Linked DNA regions of Prosthecobacter debontii. Each later gene encodes a partner of the first gene's protein in a complex. Links are inferred from orthologs where the notes say so. Each region holds a gene or a part of one and is shown on either strand. Other genes may lie near its edges.

What was found.
Region 2: the proteins of B5D61_RS22895 (region 1) and fabF are in contact, whole or in part, in a solved structure (PDB 6OKG), measured with the Escherichia coli proteins. The link is inferred for Prosthecobacter debontii from one-to-one orthologs.

What each region holds. Positions count from the first base shown.
Region 1 is NZ_FUYE01000022.1:47,041-58,424, forward strand. The notes cover bases 2,843-5,796. They hold B5D61_RS22895 (acyl carrier protein), read left to right. Parts: upstream 2,843-4,176; coding sequence 4,177-4,416; downstream 4,417-5,796. Other genes in these bases: B5D61_RS22885 (zinc metallopeptidase), read right to left, coding at 2,843-3,189; B5D61_RS22890 (hypothetical protein), read left to right, coding at 3,344-4,072; B5D61_RS22900 (M48 family metallopeptidase), read left to right, coding at 4,527-5,771. Also shown: B5D61_RS22875 (prenyltransferase/squalene oxidase repeat-containing protein), read right to left, coding at 415-1,584; B5D61_RS22880 (YdjY domain-containing protein), read right to left, coding at 1,581-2,330; more of B5D61_RS22885, read right to left, coding at 2,497-2,842; B5D61_RS22905 (sulfatase-like hydrolase/transferase), read left to right, coding at 5,824-7,710; B5D61_RS22910 (TatD family hydrolase), read right to left, coding at 7,806-8,606; B5D61_RS22915 (hypothetical protein), read right to left, coding at 8,709-8,987; B5D61_RS22920 (hypothetical protein), read right to left, coding at 9,039-9,806; B5D61_RS22925 (M60 family metallopeptidase), read left to right, coding at 10,042-11,384. UniProt on the Escherichia coli protein: Carrier of the growing fatty acid chain in fatty acid biosynthesis.
Region 2 is NZ_FUYE01000028.1:28,977-40,190, reverse strand. The notes cover bases 5,564-8,347. They hold fabF (beta-ketoacyl-ACP synthase II), read left to right. Parts: upstream 5,564-6,223; coding sequence 6,224-7,471; downstream 7,472-8,347. Other genes in these bases: B5D61_RS24630 (DUF423 domain-containing protein), read left to right, coding at 8,077-8,347; B5D61_RS25965 (hypothetical protein), read left to right, coding at 7,651-7,971; B5D61_RS24645 (DEAD/DEAH box helicase), read left to right, coding at 5,564-6,132. In the rest of the region: ATP-dependent zinc metalloprotease FtsH, read right to left, coding at 649-2,727; B5D61_RS24650 (hypothetical protein), read right to left, coding at 2,836-3,267; more of B5D61_RS24645, read left to right, coding at 3,637-5,563; more of B5D61_RS24630, read left to right, coding at 8,348-8,460; B5D61_RS24625 (bifunctional serine/threonine-protein kinase/formylglycine-generating enzyme family protein), read left to right, coding at 8,540-10,975; B5D61_RS24620 (ParB/RepB/Spo0J family partition protein), read left to right, coding at 11,169-11,214. UniProt on the Escherichia coli protein: Involved in the type II fatty acid elongation cycle. Catalyzes the elongation of a wide range of acyl-ACP by the addition of two carbons from malonyl-ACP to an acyl acceptor.

The DNA.
Region 1 (11,384 bases):
TCACCCAAGCCTTGGATAGCTTAGGTAAAGCCGTGATTTCACCTGCAAATCTGATTCCTGGCAAGGGAGCGCTTTCGGTCGGACAGATTCCCCCCACCCCTGGCATCGTCAGTCAGTATTACAATGACTCCACGGGTGAGGGAGATCAGGGCGAGATCGACACCACAGGCCCATGGAATACGGGCGATGACATCACCGTCGTAGAATCCCCCGCGCTCAGCGGTTTCCAAGTCATGAAAGCCTCCCCGAAGTCCGGCAAGACCACCTTGAAAAAATAACCGCCTGACAGCGACGACTAAGATCTAACTGCGCGGTCAGAATGCCTACTCGGCTGGGTGGTCCAACCTGCGACGGCTGGGCCACCATGGCCTAACGGATGATTGGGATGCAAGTTCCCTGCCCCCTGTGAATCGCTTACAAGCTCTCATGCACACGCGCGAGAGCGAGCAAGGTGTAGCAGGTGGCCAGCACAGGATCACTCTCCATCCAGCGTCCTGCGCTGTTGGCCCAGGAACCGTTGCCTTGCTGGAGGTTGAGAAGTTTCTCGGCCAAATCGGCACGCCAATCCACGGTCTTGCCGTCTTTCGTTTTCAAGAAACCGACGTCTGCGATCGCCAACGCCTTGGCCATGGTGTGGTAGTAATAATAAAGGCCTTCGGGGCCCACGCCGGGATTCTCTTCCAGCGTGTAGTTCTCGCTTAGCCACTGCATCACCGCCTGGACACGAGGATCACTCTTTTCCAGCCCCGCGTAGATGAAGCTGAGCATACCTGCATAACTGATGCTTCCATAGCTGCGCAGAGCGGTGCGTCCATCCTTCGTCTCCTCCGTCTTGCCACGGGTCTCCCCTGGGCTGTAAATGAACCCCCCCGCATCGGCTTTATCCGTGCTCACCCACGGGGCTTGGTTGGTTTCAGGGCGATTCTGGCAGTTTTGGATGAACTGGATGGCGGCGGCATAGTTGAGCTGAGGCTCATCTTTTCCAGCATCACCTTTATCGGCCAGCAGTGCCTGAGAGTAATACAGGGCCTCCAGGGCAAAGTGGGTATTGGACAGGTCGGCATGGGCAGGCTTATCCGGCTTGGGCGTGCCGTAGCCAATGCCGCCATCGAAGGGGTTATCCGTCTTTCCCTTCTCATCGAAGTCGTTTTGCTGCCCAACGACGAATCTGCGTGCCGCCAGGAGAGTGGGCTCGTTTTCCTGCTTCGGGTTCAGCATGAGGGCGGTCAGCGCCAGGGAGGTATTGTAGTTGGCTCGCGCTTTCACGTAAATGCCCCCATCCGGCTGCACGTTTTTCAGCAGGAAAGCATAGCCTTTCTCCGCATTGGCAGGCACGGCATCCGTGGATTTGCGGCCCGGGGCCAAGACCTCTGCCATGACGGCCAGTGCGGTGAAGGCGACGGGTTCAGCTTCTCCCCACTGACCCGTTTCCGCATTTTGCTGGCTCTTCAAAAAGGCCAGACCGCGGTCATAGGCGAGGCGGATTTCCTGCTTCAAAGACTCGTGGCGGGCCGCTTGAGTGGCGCTCTGAGCCAGAAGCATGGATGGCAGGGTCAGAGCCAGGGTCGTGGCAATCAATTTCATGATGGATTGGGTGGTCGGATGATAACGGTGACGGGGGTGCCTTCGTCAGGAATGGTGTCAGGTCGGGAGATCCAGAGTTCGTCTCGCCAGTTGCCTTCAGCGGGAGAATTGATCAGAGCTCCGCGATCTACCCAGACAGCGATGATGGAGCCCTCGTATTCACCGATGAATCCACGCTCATCCACATAGGAGCCATTGAACACCCAGGTCTCAAGATCCGGCGGTGGTTGTCGGGTATCGACATTCTGCACCCACGTTGCCAGCGGTGTGGTCTGCGTTTTCCCCCCGGCTTGCCACTCCACCTCGATGATGAGCCGATTCGCACCGGCGGTGGTGGGCGCCACTTCCTTCCACGGTGGGAGTTCCGCCTCAGGCATGTGCGTGAGGAGGCCTTGGGAGGCAGCTTGATAATTGGCCAGCAGTAAGGCCAGTTGAATCGCCGTCGGGCTGATGGCGGTCGTTAGCACGCTCTCATGGGTCTTCCCGGTCTCATGCACCAGCATGTATTCGATGGGGGCCTTCTTCAGTTCGACCTTGGCGGGAATGCGAACTTCGCGGCTAGCGGCATTGATCTTGATCCCGTCCAAATCATACTCTGTGGCAGAGAGCTTTTTCAGCCTTTGTTTGACCGCCTCCATCTGCTTCCCCGCATCCGCCTTCCCCTTGGCCACGTCGGTAGCCTCCTGCGCCTGCATCGCCAGACCGACGAACAACAAAGGCAGGAGTGCTGAAAGGAAACGAAGCATTTTCAGGAAGCTAAAAGAGTGGCCAAACATGAACAAACCTGACGGCACCCGCCTGCGTGCGCAATCGCCAACCGAGCAACCTTTATCCTAAAAACAACACGCGACGGATAGAAACCATCCGCCGCGTGCCATGAGTTCAGGGAATCGTTACAGCCAGAACCATTGGTTATTCGTCGCTACTGCGCATGCCGGTGAGCTGGAGCACATAGTAGAGCAGGTAACCCAGGGTGCTCACGAAGGCCGCCACGTAGGTGAGCGCCGCCGCATCCAGCACCTTGCTCATGGCATTGTATTCGCCTCCCATGGCCACCGCGCCTGTGCTGGCGAGCACCTTTTTCGCACGCGCCGTCGCATCGAACTCCACCGGTAGGGTGACGAGCTGGAACAGCATCATGATACCAAAACCGAGGGCCATGATGGTGATGGCCAGCTTGTAAGGGAAAAAGCCGCCAAACAACCCGATCAGCGGCACCCACATGACCACCTGGCTGGCAATCTGGGTGATGCCGACGGCCGCCATACGCCACTGGAGCGGCGCATAGAGCTGCTTATGCTGGATGGCATGACCGCACTCGTGAGCCGAGATGCCGAGCGCAGCCACGGAGGTGCCGTAGTAGTTCTCCTCCGAAAGGACGAGACGGCGGTTCGAGGGGTCATAGTGGTCGATCAAGTGACCCGGGGCCGCGTGGATGGAAACATCACGGATGTTGTTCAGATCCAAGATCCGCTGGGCCACCTCGGCACCGGTGTAGCCGCTGGAAGCCCGGACCTTGGAGTATTGATTATACGCGCTTTTCACCCTCATCGAGGCGTAAAGCGAGAGGGCCATGGTTCCGAGGAATAGGAGTAACATTGTCATATCAGGAATGTTGGGGGGTATTTGTCAGGAATTACGATGGACAATCCTTATCCGGCCTTAAAATCCGCGCAGGTAGAAACTGACCTCAAATTTGGAAAGCCCTCTTTGAAATCCCGGGTTGCATCCCGGCACGGACACGGCTTTGAGTGGCCACATGGAGTCCACACCTGCCGCCACCTCAGGCCCTATCGTGTGCCGGGTTACCCCCTGGTATTTCCGCCGCATGGGCATGATGACGGCCATGCTGATCGCCATGGGATTGTATTTCCTTTATGACGGCAAATATGGTTATCCCGAAACCAACAAGATCGCCGATCAAAAGGACTGGTTTGAGCAAACCCTGCTGAAGGGATACGATGAAGCCAAGGCGGCCAATCGGCTGGAGGAATGGGTGAAGGAAACCGAAGCCAAAGGCCTGCCGGCAGGGAAGAATGGTGAGCCTCCACGCTGGGTCTCCTACGCGGCGGAGCGAGGCTGGCCTGAGAAGCCGCATCGCTACACGGAACGTGAAATCACCGCTCAATTCTGGTGGGGAGGAGCCACCATTCTCGTCGGCCTCGGCGTCGGCGTGGCGATGCTGCTGAATCGCACCAAAGTGCTGCGCGCCGAGGCGGATCACCTGATCACACCGGAGGGAGTGAGCATCCCCTTCGCCCAGGTTTTCAAGGTGGACACACGCAAGTGGGATAATAAAGGATTAGCCTATCTGTGGCACCGCTCAGACAGCTCCGTCAGCCCCCAAAAGGCCGTGATTGATGATTTGAAATACGATGGAGCCGTGCGAATCTTGGAACGCTTGATGGTTCACTTCAAAGGCGAACTCATTGAGAAACAGCCCGAGATTGAAGACGATACGGCTAAAAAAAACCCGTCTGACGATTAGGGCTAAACTTTCACGATTTGAGCCGAGCCAAAAAAAGAGCGAATTCGCCCTTGCCAAACTAAAACCAGCCGCTACCTCTCCGCCGCACATCCCCCTCTTTACCTATGGCAGACAACATCCAAGAAAAAGTCCGTGACATCATCGTCGAACAGCTCGGCGTGAACCCTGAGCAGGTGACACCGGAAGCCAAGTTCATCGAAGATCTCGGCGCTGACTCCCTGGACACCGTGGAGCTGGTGATGGCCTTCGAAGAAGAGTTCGGCATCGACGTTCCAGATGAAGAAGCTGAGAAGCTTCAGTCCGTGGGCGACGTCGTTCGCTACGTCGAAGAAAACGCTGAATAATCTTCCCGAATCAGCCGATTCCTCAATTGAACCAGCAGACCGGTCCCCCGGTCTGCTTTTTTATTGCCCTTGGAGATTTCCAGGGCCACTCAGTCAGCCCTTTTCGGATTATGTCTTGGTCCAATCCCTGGTTTATCGCCGCTCTGGTCAGCGTTATCGGAGTCTTCCACCTCGAGTTCATCGCCACGTTGCTGAACCTAGGTCGCCTAGGCCGCGCCATCCCTGAGGCACTCGCGGAAGTCTTCTCCGAGGAGACCCGGGCCAAGCTGGCGGACTACATCCGCGAGTCCACCCGCATCAGTTTCACCCAAGACATTGCCGCCCTCGGCCTCGTGGTCGTCTTCTGGTGGAGTGGCGGTTTTGGCTGGCTGCAATCCTGGGCGGAGAATCAAGGTCACGGCCCTGTCGTCACCGGCGTGTTCGTCATCGCCATCATCATGCTGGCGCAGACTTGGCTCAGCCTGCCTTTTGAAGCCTGGGACACCTTCGGCGTGGAGGCCCGTTATGGATTCAACAAGACCACCCCGGCCACCTTCATCCAGGACCACATCAAGGGCCTGACTCTCATGGCCATTCTCGGCCTACCCGTGGCGGCAGTGCTGGTCTGGTTCTTTGAAACGCAGGCGCTAGCCGCTCTGTATGCGTGGGTGTTCATCGCCGGCTTCAGCATCCTCATGACCTGGCTGTCTCCGCGCGTCATCATGCCCCTGTTCCTGAAGTTTCAGCCCTTGGAAGAAGGCGCTTTGCGGGAAGCCATCTTTGCTCTTGCCCGCAAGCTGGATTTCCCTGTGCAGGAAGTCAGCATCGTCGATGGATCACGCCGCTCCACGAAAGCCAATGCCTTCTTCGCCGGCTTTGGCAAAACCCGCCGGATCGCGCTCTACGACACCTTGATCCAAAGCCACAGTCAGGAAGAAATCGTGGCCATCCTGGCGCACGAAATCGGTCACAACAAATGCCGTCATGTGCCGGTGATGATGGCGCTGCATCTGGCGGAGATGGGGATCATGCTGGCCTTGCTCGGCTGGGTGCTGAAGTCCCCGGATTTCTTCGCCGCTTTTGGTGTTCGGGGCACCCCCGTTGGCATGGGCCTCATCCTCTTCGGTCTGGTCTATAAACCCTTCGGCGTGCTGACCGGGTTGCTCGGTCTGGCCATGAGCCGGAAGCATGAATTTGAAGCGGATGCCTTTGCCGCCAAAGCTGTCGGCAGCCACGAACCGCTGACCGAAGGCCTCAAACGTCTTTCACGAGATCACCTTGCCCATCCGCAGCCCCATCCCCTCACCGTCTGGCTGCACTACAGCCATCCGCCTTTGATCGAGAGGCTGGCTGCGCTGACAAAAATAAGCCTCTGAGGATTCCCGAAATCCAGGCAAGAGCCCACCCTTCCTCACGTTACAGAGCGCGATGTTCCGACCACTCGCGCTTCTCTGCCTTTTCACGCTCTCAAGCCTTGCGGCTGATCGCCCCAATATCCTCTGGCTGACCAGCGAGGACAACGGGCCCGACTACGGCTGCTACGGAGACACTTACGCCACCACGCCTAACATCGATGCCCTGGCCGCCAAAGGCATTCGCTTCAAGCGCTGCTGGTCCAATGCGCCCGTCTGTGCGCCCGCTCGCACCTGCCTGATCAGTGGCCGCTGGGCGCCGGCGGATGGGGGCGAGCATATGCGCAGCTACGTGCCCATGCCACAGCAGGATCAGATGTATCCTCAGTTCCTCCGTGCCGCCGGTTACTACTGCACGAATAACAATAAGGAAGACTACAATCTGGAGAAGCCCAAGGAGGGCAAAAAGGATCTCGTCTGGGATGAAAGCAATGGCAAAGCCCACTGGAAAAATCGCCCGGATGGCCACCCCTTCTTTGCCGTCTTTAACGACCAGATCACGCACGAAAGCCAGATCCGCCGTCGCCCGCATACCCTGATCCATGATCCGGCCAAGGCTCCCCTCCCCCCGTTCCATCCCGATACCCCTGAGGTGCGTCACGATTGGGCGCAGTATTATGACAACATCACCCTGATGGATACCAAGCTCGGCAAAGCCATTGCGGAGCTTGAGGCTGGGGGGGTGGCTGAGGACACCATCATCATGCACTACGGTGACCACGGTGCGGGGATGCCCCGCTTCAAGCGCTGGCCCTACAACACCGGCCTTCAAGTGGGTCTCATCATGTATTTCCCAGAGAAGTGGAAACACCTCGCTCCTAAAGGTTATGCCCCAGGCGGTGAAAACCAAGAACTGGTCAGCTTCATCGATCTCCCTGCGACGCTGCTGAGCATCGCCGGGGTGAAACCGCCTGCCTACTTCCAAGGCCGCGCGATTTGCGGTGAGTTTGCGCAACCCGCCAATGCCCTCATGCACGGCTTCCGAGGCCGTATGGACGAGCGCTATGACCTCGTCCGCAGCACCACCGACGGGCGCTATGTGTATGTTCGCAATTACATGCCCCACCTTCCTTACGGGCAGTTTCTCAACTACATGTTCCAGCAGGCCACCACCCGCGTCTGGAAAGACCTCTTCGATCAAGGCAAGCTCAATGAACTGCAGAGTCGCTTCTGGAAGGCCAAACCCTCCGAAGAACTCTATGACCTGGAATCCGATCCCTGGGAGACGGTCAATCTCGCCGACTCTGCTGAACATGCAGACATCAAAGCCCGTCTTGCCCAGGGCCAGCGTGAATGGCTCATCAAAGTGCGTGACCTCGGCTTCATCCCTGAAGGCGAGCGCTTGGCGGCTTCTTCGGGTAAATCCCCCAAGGACACCTATGCCTCCGAAGAGGCTTATCCGGTCTCAGCCGTCCTAGATGCCGCATCCCTGGCCAGCGATGCGAAAAAAGCCACTCCCGAGGCTCTAGCCACCCTGCTTCAGGACCCTCATGCGATGATTCGCTACTGGGCTGCCATGGGGCATCTCATCCAGGGAAGCCAGATCACTCAGGCCAACTCGGCGCACCTACAGAAGGCTCTCAGTGACTCCTCTCCGAGCGTCCGCGTCGCCGCGGCGGAAGCCCTCCTGGCCACCCAACCCAGCCCGGATCTCCTGGAGCAATGCGCCCGCACGCTGTTGGCGATGGGTGACGTCAATAAGCAGCCTTACTTTGCCGCAGTCGAGGCCGTCAATGCGATGGATCGCCATCTGACGCAATTGGCCCCCTGGAAAGACGCCATCCTCGCCCTCCCTGGCAAGGCACCTGCGGACACTGAACAACGGCTCAAAGAATACATTGCCCGCCTGCATGATCATCTGCTGAACGGGGATAAAATCAGCTCGGCAAAAGAGAACCACTGAGCCTTCGATTCCGGCCAGTATTATAGGGAAAGGTTGCCATGCAGTTCTTTCCCTTCGCTCTCTGAACGGAGGGGCAAAAGACTCCCCCGAATCGATCACATCTTAAACTTCTCACACTGGCCCATGAAAGCGCGCGGATTATCCCAGGCCACGCGCTGAATCATCTCCGGTGTCCACCCGCGTTGGCGCATGGCCTGCATGGTCTTCGGCACCGCAAGAGGATCGCTGACGCCCCAGTCACAGGCACTGTTCATCCAGATACGCTCGCCCTGGCGATGCTCCAGCATATCAATGGCTCGATGCGGGGTGCATTTGCTTTCCGGATACAGCGTAATACCTGCCCAGAAACCATGATCCAGCACGTGATCAATGGTGTGCTCCTCCACGTGGTCAATGATGACGCGTTCCGGCTTGATGCCTGAGAAGTTCTTCAGAGCCTCGACGATGAGGCGGGTGCCTTTCAGTTTATCTTCCAAGTGTGGGGTATGGATCAGCACAAGTTGATCGTGATCCTGAGCCACCTGCAAATGCCGCTCAAAGATGCTCAGCTCATTGCGGCTGTTCTTGTTCAAGCCAATCTCGCCAATGCCAAGGACACCGGGTTTCTCCAAAAATTCAGGGATCAGAGCGATGACATCCTCCGCCAGCTTCAGGTCCTCGGCTTCCTTGGGATTGATGCACAGCCAGCAGTAATGCTGAATGCCAAACTTGGCCGCTCGCTTGGGTTCATACTCGGTGATCTGGCGAAAGTAGTCGTAGAAACCATCGGCTGAAGCCCGATCAAAACCCGCCCAAAAAGCAGGTTCGCAGATGGCCTGACAGCCAGCAATGGCCATGCGCTCATAGTCATCCGTGGTGCGGCTGACCATGTGACCGTGGGGTTCGATGTAATTCATGAAAGGAGTGCTGACAGTGGTTGAACGATAGTTGAGCAATGGTTAAACGATGGCTTACAAAAACAATGGCTCACCCATGGTTCAGCCACCGCTCCGCAAGGATCAGCCTTTAAACGCGCCGATGGCGCCTTGCATGGTCGCTTTCTCGATCGGTTCCGTGCTCGGATCGCTGAAGGTGAGCAGCACCTCTTTAGCCCGGATCGGTTGGTCCAGAGAGAGCTGTTCCAGAGCTGCCTTTAGGGCCTGCACGCGGAAATCTCCATCCTGGCCTGCCTTCTGGACGCGATCCAGAAAAGCGGCCAGATCAATGAGCTTGCTGCGAGCATCCATGAAACCGAGGTCCACAAGGTTCACGGGGTTAGGGGCGGTCCAGGTTGGCATAAAACCAGATTAGACGACGTTTGAAGGCTGGCAAGGGGTGGAAAGCAGACTCTAGGAACTAGCGTTGCCTGCGTCCCGCTCCTGGCGGCGAAAAACTTCCATCTCTTGGCGCAATGGTTCCCAGTAAAGCCGATCTCTGGCTTGCTCGGCACGGACCTCAGCATCAAGTGCCGCACGCATCAAATCGATCTCACCGACAAAAGCATGAGCCAAAAGCGGTCGTTTGGTCGCCAGAGCCCGGGCTTCATTGGGAAAGCGATCACAGAGGTCGATGATCAACTCAGGTGTTCTCGATTCCAATAACCAAAATTCGATCCACTGGGGCGTCGGAAAGTCCCTATTTTCACGGAAATGGATCGCAACAAGCAGCTCAATGACAGGCCAGTCTTTGCTTCGTTGAGTTTTTTTTGCACGAACCAAATCTGGGACACTAAGAAGATGATATTCGGCCCCCGCGTCATCACCAAAAGTTGTCCGCCTTTCCCACAAACGATCAAATTCATCGACCTCCCGCATTTTGGTCATCACATCCAGACGCAACCCCTCGACCCCGGGTGCCTGACAACGAAAATGAACGGCATGTCCGCGCGCTAAAACTTCGGAATTAAAACGAGGAATCGCAATTCGTTCTGCTTTCAATTCAGCCAGAGCTTGGCGCAGTCGGTAGTAGTTCGACTCATCGGCCAACAAAACAAAATCAACGTTCTTACTAACTTGCGCCGCGCCGTAAAAGACGCAGGCCTGCCCGCCCATGAGCAGCGCTTGGACGCCATGCTTCTGGATCGTCAAAAGGACTTGTCGGATCGGGGTCGGGATCAAGGCTACCTCCCATGGCTAGGTATTGTGCAAAGAGCTCCTCGCTACGCCGAAAACGCTCCAGGGGAGAGAGGTCCACCCACTCCTTCCATTCGTCCGGCAGTTGCTCGTAAGTCATTGCATCAACAGCGTAACACTGGAAGCGATGAGAGCAAGTCCGCGACGGGATGTAAACTGGGGGCCAGATCTAAGAAACGGACCTCCACCACGCTTTACAGATACCAGCCCATCCCAACCCATGCGTGTTCTGAGTCTTCTATTGCTGTCTTTAGCCCTCGTCCGCCCTGCGTGGACACAGCTTCCTGAGCAGATTATTCGAGCCGAGCGGGAAAAGCTCCTCGCCGGGGTCAAAAGCATCCCCAAAGCAGGCGCACCGGGTCCGGTGGCCATCTGGGGCACCCTGGCCTTCCCCATTCTGGCCTCGCCTGGAGGAAGAGAAGGCATCGAACTCGCCGTCGCTGCAGTGGCAGGTCATGGCAAGGGGCGCATCATCCTCTTTGGCCACAACAGCTACCTGAATGGACAGGCCGGCGGTGACCATGCACGCCTGCTCAGCAACTGCATCCAGTGGAGCGCTAAGAAACAAAAGCCACGCATCGGCCTCAAGAACGTCAATGCCATCGCCGAACTCGACAAACTCGGGTTCAAAGCGGAAGCCATCTCGGACTTGAGTGAGAAGTCCCTGGCTCGTTATGACGTGATCCTTCTCAATGCCCAGAGCATCACCGATCCCGCCGAGGGCGACCAGATCGTTCAATGGGTCGCGCGTGGCGGAGGACTCATTGCGGGGATGACGGGCTGGGCCTTTGGCCAAACCAGCGGTGGCAAAAAACTCGCCAGTTCACATGGCCTGAATCAGGCGTTGATGCCCGCCGGCATCGCCTTCACGGACCAGAGCGGCTTTGATCCAACACAGGCCTTCCAAGCCCGAATCGAACTACCCCTCCTGCTGAATGCCGCCGAGGCCATCAACGCACTGAAGCAGCAAAAGACGGGGGGCCGGGCGCTAACTCCTGAAGACATGAAACAGGCAACGAGCGCCATCCAAATCGCCATGGCCGCCCAGCCGCCGGACCGGAACAGCCTGCAAGAAGCCGTGACCGCCGCGATGGCAAACCCCAGCGCACGGCAGCCCATCCCCACCAAAGAAGAGCCGCTCACACAAGCCAAAGACGCGGATGCACGTGTGCAACTCGGCATGGAGACGCGCATGCTCAAGCTCGCTCCGGGAGCGGTCAACGCCCACCCAGCGCATGAGGTCTTTCCGGGTAAGGCCCCAACGAACGCACCGCGAGTCTCCGCCGAAGTTCCCGTTCAACCCACCGTCCCAGGCTGGACCAGCACCGGCCTCTATGCGGCCGCAGGAGAAACCATCCAGGTCACCGTGCCCGCAGCCATGGCCGATCAAGGCTATGCTGTGCGTATCGGCAGCCATTCCGATCTTTTGTATGACCTCGACCGCTGGAGCAGGGCCCCTGACATCACCAAATCTCTCCCCCTCACCACCCCGATCACCTCCATCACCAGTGCCTTTGGCGGACTCATCTACATTGAAGTGCCTTCCCGTGTGGAAACAGATGC
Region 2 (11,214 bases), on another replicon or contig:
CGCTGCGCAGCCTGGAGGCCCGCACACCGGAGCAACTAGATGCAGCCATCAGCGTAGCGTTCTCAAAGGTCACCGCCAAAGACGCCATGGGTTGGTTCGCTTCTTGCGGTTATAGCATTATTTAATATGCTCTAAAGGTATAGCGATTGTCGAAAAGAATTTTCGAGCCTTCAGGGTCAAGCTTGGTTGAATGAAAAACAGCAGAGAAGTGGCCCGCACACTCCGTGTGCGGAAAGCCCAGCTAGGCACACCCCAGCGCTATCCTTCTCTCTTTCACCTAGCCTGTGCCTCCTTATTCGAGGTCGGAGTCGTTGAAGCTCCTCCTCAGCCTTCCATACGGTCACCCGCACACGGAGTGTGCGGACCACTTCGCTCTGCGGCTGACACCTTATGGAAAAATAGAAACGCCGTCGGCTGACCGGAAACTCTTTTCGCCATGGGCTGCTTACTCACGCGTCTTGAGTCCTGCATCCGCACCGGCTCGCATCTCAGACTCCCCTCTTTTTACCGCCAAGGCGGTGTGGCGCTGTCGCTTCCCACTGTACTCCGGGACGCTTCGCGAGGATTAAGATCCCGCCCCAAACAAAAAGCGGTGTCGAACACGAGGTCCGACACCGCTCAAAGGCATTGGGTTAGTTCACTTGGAGATCAAGCCGGCACACCAGCCAGACCACCAGGGAGGCCGCCCAGGTTTTCATCGTCCTGAGCTGCTGGACGAGGCTCGGCGGCTTTAGGAATCGGTGGGGGTGCTGGGGGTTTGGGTTTATCCTTCGGCGGGTTGATCATGTAACCGTGATCCATGATCTCTTTGATCTGGCTGCCATCGAGCGTCTCATACTCAAGGAGAGCCTGGGAGATGGCATCCAGCTTGGAGCGGTGATACAGAAGGATTTCCTTGGCCTTGGCATAGGCTTCATCAATGAGGCGCTTCACTTCCTCGTCGATCTTCTGGGCAGTGGCACCGCTGTAGTTGCGGTTACGGGCCAGATCACGAGCCAAGAAGATGGCTTGCTCACCTTCACCGTATTCCACCATGCCCATTTTCTCGCTCATGCCCCAGGCACAAACCATGTTCCGAGCGATGGCGGTCGCCTGACGAATATCGCCCATGGCACCGTTGGTCACGTCGCCAAACTTGATCTCCTCAGCCACACGCCCCCCCATGGCGACCACGAGATCGTCCAGGAGTTCGCTCTTACGATGGGTGAACTTGTCTTCTTCAGGCAGCCACATGGTGGAGCCCAACGATGGACCGCGAGGAATGATGGTCACCTTATGGAGAGGATCGGTATGCTCCAGCACCTCGATGAGGATGGCGTGGCCAGCTTCATGGTAGGCGGTGTTTTCTTTTTCCTTCTCACTGAGTGCGAGGCTACGACGCTCACGACCCCAGCGGACCTTGTCACGAGCCTCTTCCAACTCAGGCGTGCCGATGGACTTCAGATTTTTACGGGCTGCGAGCAGAGCAGCTTCGTTGATGACGTTGGCCAATTCAGCGCCGGAGAAGCCTGGGGTGCCGCGGGCGATCTTGGAGAGATCCGCCGTTTCATTCAGCTTCACACGCTTAGCATGCACATTGAGAATTTCCTCACGGCCTTTGACATCGGGCAGGCTGACGGTGACCTGACGGTCAAAGCGGCCTGGACGCAGCAGGGCGGGGTCGAGCACATCAGGGCGGTTGGTTGCGGCGATGATGATGATGCCCTCCTGGGTATCGAAACCGTCCATTTCCACGAGCAAGGCGTTGAGGGTCTGCTCACGCTCATCGTGACCTCCCCCCATGCCATGACCACGATGGCGGCCAACGGCATCGATCTCATCAATGAAGATCAAGCACGGAGCATTCTTTTTGCCCTGCTCAAACATGTCACGCACACGGCTGGCACCGACCCCGACGAACATTTCGACGAAATCAGAACCGCTGATGCTGAAGAAAGGCACATCGGCCTCGCCGGCAATGGCACGTGCCAGGAGGGTTTTCCCTGTTCCAGGAGAGCCCACCATCAAGACACCTTTTGGGATCTTGCCGCCCAGTTTCTGGAAGCGCTTAGGATCCTTGAGGAACTCGACGAGTTCGCTGACTTCTTCCTTCGCTTCTTCCACACCGGCCACGTCCTTGAAGGTGACCTTGTTGCGATCTTGGGAGAGCATCTTGGCCTTGCTTTTGCCGAAGCTCAAAGCTCCGCGACCTGCGCTCTTGATCTGCTGGCGCACGAGGAAGTATAGCAGGAGCAACAGCACCAGGATAGGCAGCATGGACACCAGCAAGGTGCTCCACTGGTTGTTCTTATATTTAGGGACCAGCACGAGCCCTTTGGACTCCATGAGCTTCTGCAGCTCTTCTTTCTGATACTGGATGCTGACTGGCACGCTGAACTTCACGGAGCCTGGGGCGGCTTTTTCGTCAACGGCAGGGGCCAAGACGGGCTTCGTCTCGCTTGTAGTCGGGGCAGAACGGAAGGCATAACCTTCGATGAATTCCGCCGTGGTCGTGTCTTGCTGAATCAGCTCAAGGTCTTTGCTCTTGTCGATCTTATCGTTTTCGACAAGGTCGCGAAACTCCTTGTAGGAGATGTTTTGCGAACCCGCAGTCTGCTGGCTGGCCATGTAAGCTGATCCCATCAACAAGACGGCCATGGCGAGGAGGAGAAAGCCCCTCCAATTGAACTGCGGCTCTTGATTACGCCGGTTCGGGCTCTCGTTTTTGGGTGTTGGGTCGTCTGACATGAGGATGGATCAAATAGGAACGAAACTAATTACGAACGGCGAGCATACACGTCGCATCATCTTTTGCAAAACCGGATTCCTGCCCCCTTTTGAGGGGAAATACCGCTTTTATTTCCGCAGGCGATAAGGGGTGCCGCAATACATGCAGCGAAAAGTGCCCGTGAACAGGACGGAGAGGACGGCGGAACTGCGGTAAGAGAGAGGTGGGATTCGCTGAGCTTCCGCGTGTTTATGGCAACGCTTTTCCTGCAAAACCGTGCCGTGACAGAGTGTGCAGTGCAGCCGCTGCGCGAATAAAAAGCCAACGACGCGCATCCCGACAAATAAACCTAACCCACTGAGAGCCAGCCATCCATAATGGGCAGCCCCCTGTCCAAGCAGCAGGCAGCCGCTCACCACGAAGGTCATCAGGCCGATCCAAGACAAAGCCAAGACCAGGGACACCATCCAAATCCTGCCCGGCCGGGGATGCTGCCGCGCCTTACGCACTCTCGAGGTCTCCAGAGGGACGGGTTCAGCAGCTTGAAAGGTGGCCTTCATGGATCAAAACGATAAACAAACCCTCTGATTTTAATTAAATATTTATATTTTATATAAATTTATCAACTACTTAGTGCTTCAATTTGCTCTTGAAAACGGACTCATTGATTCGCCTCCTCGCGGCATGGTGGTTCTCCGATCGTGCGACCTTTTCAAGGTGGCTCATGACAGGATGTCGCGCGCATTTTGAGCCTCGTCGCCAAGGGCCGGAGCCTTCATCAACCCGCTGGTTTTGAGTTCCTTACCTTTCCCTCAGACCCCGCTTGGCGACAAAATGAAAAAGTTCTACATGGCGGGACAGACGCGTTTCTCTTCGAGGAGGTCGCTTGCGCTGAGCCGCTCTTCTTCGTATTCCAAGACAGCCTCCTGATGCTTCCTTCGCTCAATACCCTCAAGCTCCCTGACCTTTGGCAACATCAGGCGGTGAACCTGCTGCGGGAGGGAACCGACGTTGTCGTGAGTGCCCCTACCGGCGCGGGCAAGACCTTCGTCTTCGAGCTTTTGCATCAATCACGCTCCCTGACTGGCCAAGCTATTTACACCGTGCCGACACGGGCGCTGGCCAACGACAAGTATGCCGAGTGGAAGGAAGCACGCTGGAATGTCGGGATCGCCACCGGAGATGTCTCCGAAAACACCGGGGCTCCAGTGGTGGTGGCCACGCTTGAGACACAGCTTGAAAGGCTGGTCCGGGGGGAGGGCCCGGCTCTCCTGGTGATTGACGAGTATCAGATGATTGCTGACACCAGCCGCGGCAGTCATTATGAGGCAGCGATTGCCCTGGCTCCCCCCCAAACACGCCTGCTCCTGCTCAGCGGTTCGGTGGCCAATCCTGAAGATGTCGTCGGCTGGATGCGCCGTCTTGGCCGCTCGGCGGAGGTGGTGCAGACCAAGGAACGCCCGGTGCCGCTGGAGGAAGCTCCCTGGGAGGCGCTGCCCCAACGCATGGCACGGCATTTCGAGCATTTTTGGCCGAAGTTTGCCGCTGCCGTCATGCTGGCGGATCTGGCGCCCTTGCTGATTTTCTCACCGCGCCGAAAAGAGGCTGAAGCCATCGCTCGCAGATTGGCCGCGGATTTACCGGCGGGTGAACCGCTGGAACTCACCCCCGAACAACGAGGCGTCTGCGGTAAGGAACTGAGCTCGCTGCTGGAAAAGCGCGTGGCCTATCACCACAGCGGTTTGTCTTACGCCGCCCGAGCCGGGGTGATCGAGCCGCTGGCCAAAGCCGGGCAACTCCGCGTCATCGCCGCCACCATGGGGCTTGCTGCCGGGATTAACTTCTCCGTCCGCAGCGTGCATGTCGCCGCAACGACCTTCCACGATGGTAAAAGCGAACATAAGCTCACCCCGGATGAACTCCTCCAGATGTATGGACGGGCTGGTCGCCGGGGACTGGACGAAAAAGGTTATGTCGTCACGACCCGCCAAAGCCCCTCACTGATGGATGCGCGTGCCGCCCGTCTGCACCGAGGAGATCTGCTGGCGTGGCCCATTTTCCTGAGGGTGATGAAGCATGCCGCGCAGACGGAAGCGCATCCCTTCGTCGAAGCGGAGCGCTTTGCGGGGAGGCTGTATGCCAAAGTACCTCCCTTGCTCGGTCTGGAAGAGCACGCTCCGGACACTCCTGAGAAGACCGAAGCCAAAGCCCTTTTCGGGCTGGAAGCCACTGAGAAGCAAATCTTCAATTCCAAAGGCGAGTGGGAGCGCCGTGTCCATTCCCCAACGGAGTTTCTTCCCCTCAGTCAGGCTTGGTTAGCCGATATGGACCGCATTGCCCCCGCCCTGAGCGTGCCGGCTTTCGTGGCTCGTTTTGCCCATGGCATCGGCCGCGTGGGAAAGCTGGGGGAAAATCGCTATGGAGTGGAGATTCCCCTCGGGCAGCCCGAGGACACCTCCCCTGGCGAAATCCGCCCCACCAAAAGCCTGCGTCGGCTGCTGAAGCTTCCCCGGAAGCAAGAAACCCTGCCCGTGGAGGAAATCGAAGTCCTCCACGCAGCGACCTTGGCGACAGCCCTGCAGGCCAATCAAGAAGATCTGAAACCGCAGGAACTCCCCCAATTCCTAGAAAGCCGAGCCAAAGAAGGGCTGGTCTTTGCCGTGTTTGACCTGGGCGAGGTGAAAGTCCCGATCTACCGCGATTCTCTCGATTGTCCCATCGTGCAGCCTCGTGAACGCAGCATAGCCGTCAAAAACGCCACGGCTGTGAACGGTGAAAAGGCCACTCAGCCGAGCGCAGGCCGACAGCCCCGCCCAGGATCGCCCATCCATGCCTGGAGATCGCTCGGGCTCATTGATGAAGGCGGCGTGCCCACTCGGCGTGGCGAGATCTTCTCCTTCTTCCAGGGAGGCGAGGGCCTAGCCGTGGCCGCCGCGCTCGAGGATGAATCCTATCCAGTCGATGACCTCATCCTGCACATGGCCAATCTGCGCAGTGGCACCAAGTTTGACCTGCCCACGTCCTGCAGTTCAGAGAGGCTCGGGGCTGTCTGCCGAAACACTTACGGATTCATCAATCATAGCGGTTATCTGGAAAATGGGCTCCCTCCAGACTACGGCGAGGGTGCGGCGGAACTCCTCGGTGCCTTGCTGAATCCTGATCAAGCCGAGGGGCGTGAACCTCCGCCCGAAGTGGCTGAGGGCGACCTCTCTCGTGCCTACGTGGAGTGGCTGAGCCTCCTGCGCCACATCACTCATGCACCGACGCACCCCTGGAAACGGTGGCAGGCTCTCCAGGAGGAAACCCAACACGTGCTGAAACGCCACAATAAAACCCTGAGGCACTTGTTCCATCTGGACCTGCCCCCGCTGACCAATAAGCAGCGGCACGGGAAAACCCGGCACTATCTCCTTTCCAAACCGTAACTCCCCCCAGACACCCCACGGAAAATCCCTTGCCCCCCGGGGTAAAGCGTGTTCTCTGGACATTCCCAAACTCACCCCTCACCACCACCACATGACCGAACGTCGCGTCGTTATCACCGGAATCGGAACCGTCTCCCCCCTGGGAAACAACAAGGACGATTTCTGGAAAAACCTCCTGGCTGGCAAAAGCGGTATCCGCCGCATCCAGAGCATGGACACCACCAACTATGACTGCAAAATCGCGGGTGAAGTGGTGGACTTTGACCCCACACCTTTCTTCAACAACCACAAAGAAGCCCGCCGCGCAGACCGCTTTTTCCAGCTCGCCATGGCCGCTTCCAAAATGGCCGTCAAAGACAGCGGACTGAACCCTGACAGCCTAGACCCACATCGTATCGGCGTCATGGTCGGGAGTGGTATCGGCGGTTTGAGCACCATCGAAACTCAATATGAGATCCTGCTGAACAAAGGACCCGGCCGTGTTTCCCCTTTCCTCATCCCGATGATGATCACCAACATCGCGACCGGGATGATCGCCACCGAGTTCGGCTTCATGGGCCCGAACATGTGCATCACCACCGCCTGTGCCACCTCCAACAACAACATCGGAGAAGCCTGGCGCATCATCAAATTTGGCGATGCTGACGCCATCGTCTGCGGTGGTTCAGAAGCCTCCATCCGTCCTTGCGGCCTGTCTGGCTTCGCCAACATGAAGGCGCTGTCCATGCGCAATGACGATCCAGAAGGAGCGTCCCGCCCTTGGGATACAGGCCGTGATGGTTTCGTCATGGGTGAAGGCTCCGGTGTGGTCGTGATCGAAGAACTCGAGCATGCCAAGAAGCGCGGTGCCACCATCTACGCCGAACTCGTCGGTTACGGGGTGACGGCAGACGCCTATCACCTCACCGCCCCGCATCCGGAAGGTCTCGGTGCCTCCAAGTGCATGGAGATGGCCCTGCGTCATGCCAAGCTGAATGCGACCGATGTCAGCTATGTGAACGCTCACGCCACCTCCACCCCTGTAGGTGACATGTGCGAGCTGCGCGCCATCAAGCGCACCTTCGGCGCTTATGCCCAGGATGGTCTTCTGGTCTCCGGCACCAAGTCCATGACAGGCCATTTGTTAGGCGCTGCCGGTGGCATCGAACTCGCCGCTTCCATCCTCGCCATCCGCGATCAGGTCGTTCCTCCCACCATCAACGTGGAAAATCTGGACCCTGAAGTGGATGTGGACATCGTGGCCAACGAGGCACGACCAGCTAAAGTGAATGCCGCCCTGAGCAACAGCTTCGGTTTCGGCGGTCACAACTCCGCGCTTCTGGTCAAGAAGTTCGAGTAGCTTTTCCCTCATCATTAGCTCTGATCACCAAACCCGCGCAGCTACTGTGCGGGTTTGTTTTTGCCGTCAAACCAGGTCTCTGAAATGCTCGACAACACACGCAAAACCACTTTTTTATTCGATACTTGAATAGAGTTAAACGACGTCCCGTCGAATCTAACGAACCCAAGTTCATCACTATGAAAAATCTTATTGCCATCCTCGCTATCGTGACCGGCATCGGCTTTACAGTTCCAGTCCAATCCACCGCACGTGATTGGGGATACTCGGATCGTCGTGTTGTCGGTCGTTATCCTTGTGGAGAACCCATTTATGCCGTTTACACCGTCACCAAACGTGACAAGCATGGGCGTGTGCTCGAACGTGGTTGGAAGAGAACCAGTTCCAATCACAGTCATTGCCGAGCATGCTACGGAGGATCTGGAAGAGGTCGATATGATCACCACGACGACTATGATTATCGCCCCCCCATCCGAGTTCCTTTTTTCTTTGGCCGTTAACCGTCACTGAACAGCTTATCTCATCCGCCACCGTTCCTTTTAGGTTCTGTGGCGGTTTTGTTTTCTTGATTTGCATTTCCTGGCCATGCGTATCCCGTTGCAGTCATGCAGCCAGATACCACCCGCCTTCGCCTTGCCGCCATCCTGGGGTTGTCAGCCATCATTCTGGGTTCATTGGGGGCCCATGGAAAAGTTCATGACATGGTGGTCGCCGCAGGTGCTTTTGAAAACTGGAAGACGGCGGTCAGCTATCATCTCCCCCATGCCATCTTGCTAGTGATCCTGGCCTTGGCCGGAAAGGTGGGAGGCAAGCGCGGCACTTGGGCTTGGAATAGCCTGTTCATCGGGGTTCTGCTATTCAGTGGCTCGCTTTACACTCACGCCCTCACCCAAGTGAAGTGGCTGGTGTATGTCACGCCGATCGGGGGCGTGGGCATGATGTTAGGGTGGGTTTTACTGCTCTGTGCCCGGTGGCAACCCCGGGGGTGATCTTTGTTCTTTCCGCTTCTGTGTGAAAGCCCGTGATTGAGTCCCGGAGTCATCTCACGTATGGTTTCTTTTATTGCCAATGTCCCGCTCTCCTGTTCGCCCGCTTCCACCACCGGACCCTCCTGGTGACGGCAGGCCGTCGGCACGGAAAACAGAGTCGGATATCGCCTTACCCGCCCCGCCCTCTGCTCAACGGCCTTCTCGTAAACCTGGGGATAAAACCGGGCCTCTTTCGCATCGCGACGACATTCTCATTCCCGACTACACGCTGATCAAACGCGTGGGCTCGGGTGCGTATGGTGAGGTCTGGCTCGCGCAGAGCGTGACGGGAGCCTATCGAGCGGTGAAGATTGTCTGGAGAGAAGACTTCGAGCTCACACGCACCTTCCACCGGGAGTTTCTAGGCATTCAGCAGTTTGAGCCCATCTCGCGCGGGCACCCCTGCCTCGTGCACATCCTCCATGTCGGCTGGAATGAAGATCGCGGTTTCTACTACTGCGTCATGGAGCTGGCCGATGATGCCGAAGAAGGCCCGAACTTCGCCGATATCCAGACCTACGTGCCGCGCACTCTGGGAACCGACATGAAGCGCCATGGCCGACTGGACTTGGTCTTCTGTCGAGACGCCGGAGTCTATCTGGCTGATGCGCTGTATTACATGCATAACCGGGGCCTCACGCACCGGGACATCAAACCCTCCAACGTCATTTTCGTGGGGGGCGTCTGCAAGCTCGCCGACATCGGGCTCGTCGCCAGCTTTGGCGAGCGCACCTTCGTCGGCACGGAGGGATTTGTGCCGCCTGAGGGCCCGGGCACCGCTCAAGCGGACATCTACAGTCTCGGCAAGGTTCTCTATGAAATGAGCAGCGGTAAGGATCGCATGGAGTTCCCTGAGATCCCGGCCAACCTTGGCGATGATGAATGGCCGTTCTGGCTGGACCTCAATCGCGTCATCTGCAAGGCCTGTGCGCCCGACCTGAAAGAGCGTTTCCAGACCGCAGGAGAGTTTGCCGAGGCCTTGCAACGAGTGGGAGAAAAGCGCCGTGAGACTTTCCTGCGCCGCTTCAGCCGTGCCGCCGTGTTCACCCTGGTCGGATCCGCCCTAGCAGGCGCTGGACTGACAGCGGCGAAATACGAAAACGCCTGGTCTTATACGCTGCCGTTACCCGTCAAGGCCGCCCCACCTCTGCCTCAACCGCCGCAGAAAGGCCGTCCGTGGCAAAACATCTACGGCCAGTGGTTTACCTTCAGCAAGGATCGCCACATTGCGGATTTCCCGGTCGAGGTCACTCTCTTTCGTTCCTTCTTGGAGGCCACCCTGCGCGCGGCTGAATTCGGCGTCGTCCCTTACATCACGGCGGATAAAAAGACGCTCAACTGCGTCATGGCTCCCGATGCCGATGCCGAAGCCTTTGCTGCCTGGATGACCAGCCGGGATCGCCAAAGCGGGCGCCTGGACATCGATCACGAATACAACTGGCGTGCGGCCAATATCCCCCAACCCGACGGCAACCCGCCACGTCCGGGTTGGCAGGCGATCCGCCTGGAGATCATGCGGGTTCCGTATGGCCGCCTCAGCATCGACAGCACCCCGCGTGGAGCCGAGGTTTTCGATGGAGAACTGCGTGTGGGCAAAACCCCGCTGCAATTGACCAAGGTCCGGGCCGATAAATTCAACTACGAAGTGCGCCTGCCTGGCTACAAGAGTGAATTTGCTCAAGGTAATCTCAAGGAAGGTCAAGCCATGAGCTTCAACCTTCGCCTCAAAGCCACCGGTTCCGTGGTCTTTGGCAAACCGTGGGACAATAGCCTCGGCATCAAGATGGTGCCCATGGGCCGAGCCATGCTAGCCTCCACCGAAGTGCGCCGAAAAGACTTCGTCGAATTCGCCCGCAGTGTGAATCTTCCGCCGATTGACGGGCTCGACCTCAGTGCCAATCTGGACTTCCCGGTCACGTTGATCACCCGGGCTGAGGCCGAGCAGTTCTGCCGCTGGCTCACCGACCGTGAGCGTGCCAAAGGATTGCTGGAGCCCGACCAGGAATACCGGCTCCCCACCGATGACGAGTGGAGCATGGCCGCCTACCTGCCTCGCGAGTTAGGCACCACCCCAGCCGACCGCAGCACCCGGATCGAGGGCATCTACCCCTGGGGCTTTACCCCCGTGCCCACGGCTAGGGTGGCTAACCTGCGCGATAAATCGGCCGATCCTTCCGGCAAAAAATCCATTCCGGGTTACGACGATAAATTCCCCGGGGTGGCTCCCGTCGGCAGTCTGAAAGCCGACAGCCGCAGTCTCTTCGATCTCTCAGGAAATGTCTGGGAGTGGGTCTCCGATCCTTGGGACAGCACGGGGGCCGAAGCCGTTGCCCGAGGTGGCTCCTACACCACCTATGAGCGCCAGCAGCTCCTAGCCTCCTATCGCCTCAAAGTGCCCCTCTCCGCACGCGAAGTAGACATCGGCTTCCGCATTCTACTCATCAGCGCTGGGCTGAACGCTCGGGATGACGATTGATTGAGCCGAAGCCTAATCTCAAAATGGATCGGAAAAGCAGAGGGCGATTCTGAGGCGTGTCGTCAGAACGACCAAGCTCAATCCATTTACCTCCTAGAATTATCCCTTGTCAGCATTTTCTTACAAACGCAATCAGAGCCTCGGGGCAAAACTCGGTTGCGATTCGATCCTGCGTCTTTAACCTCGCGGTCTTATGGCAAAACCCGCACTTGGAAAAGGACTCGGCGCATTGATCACGG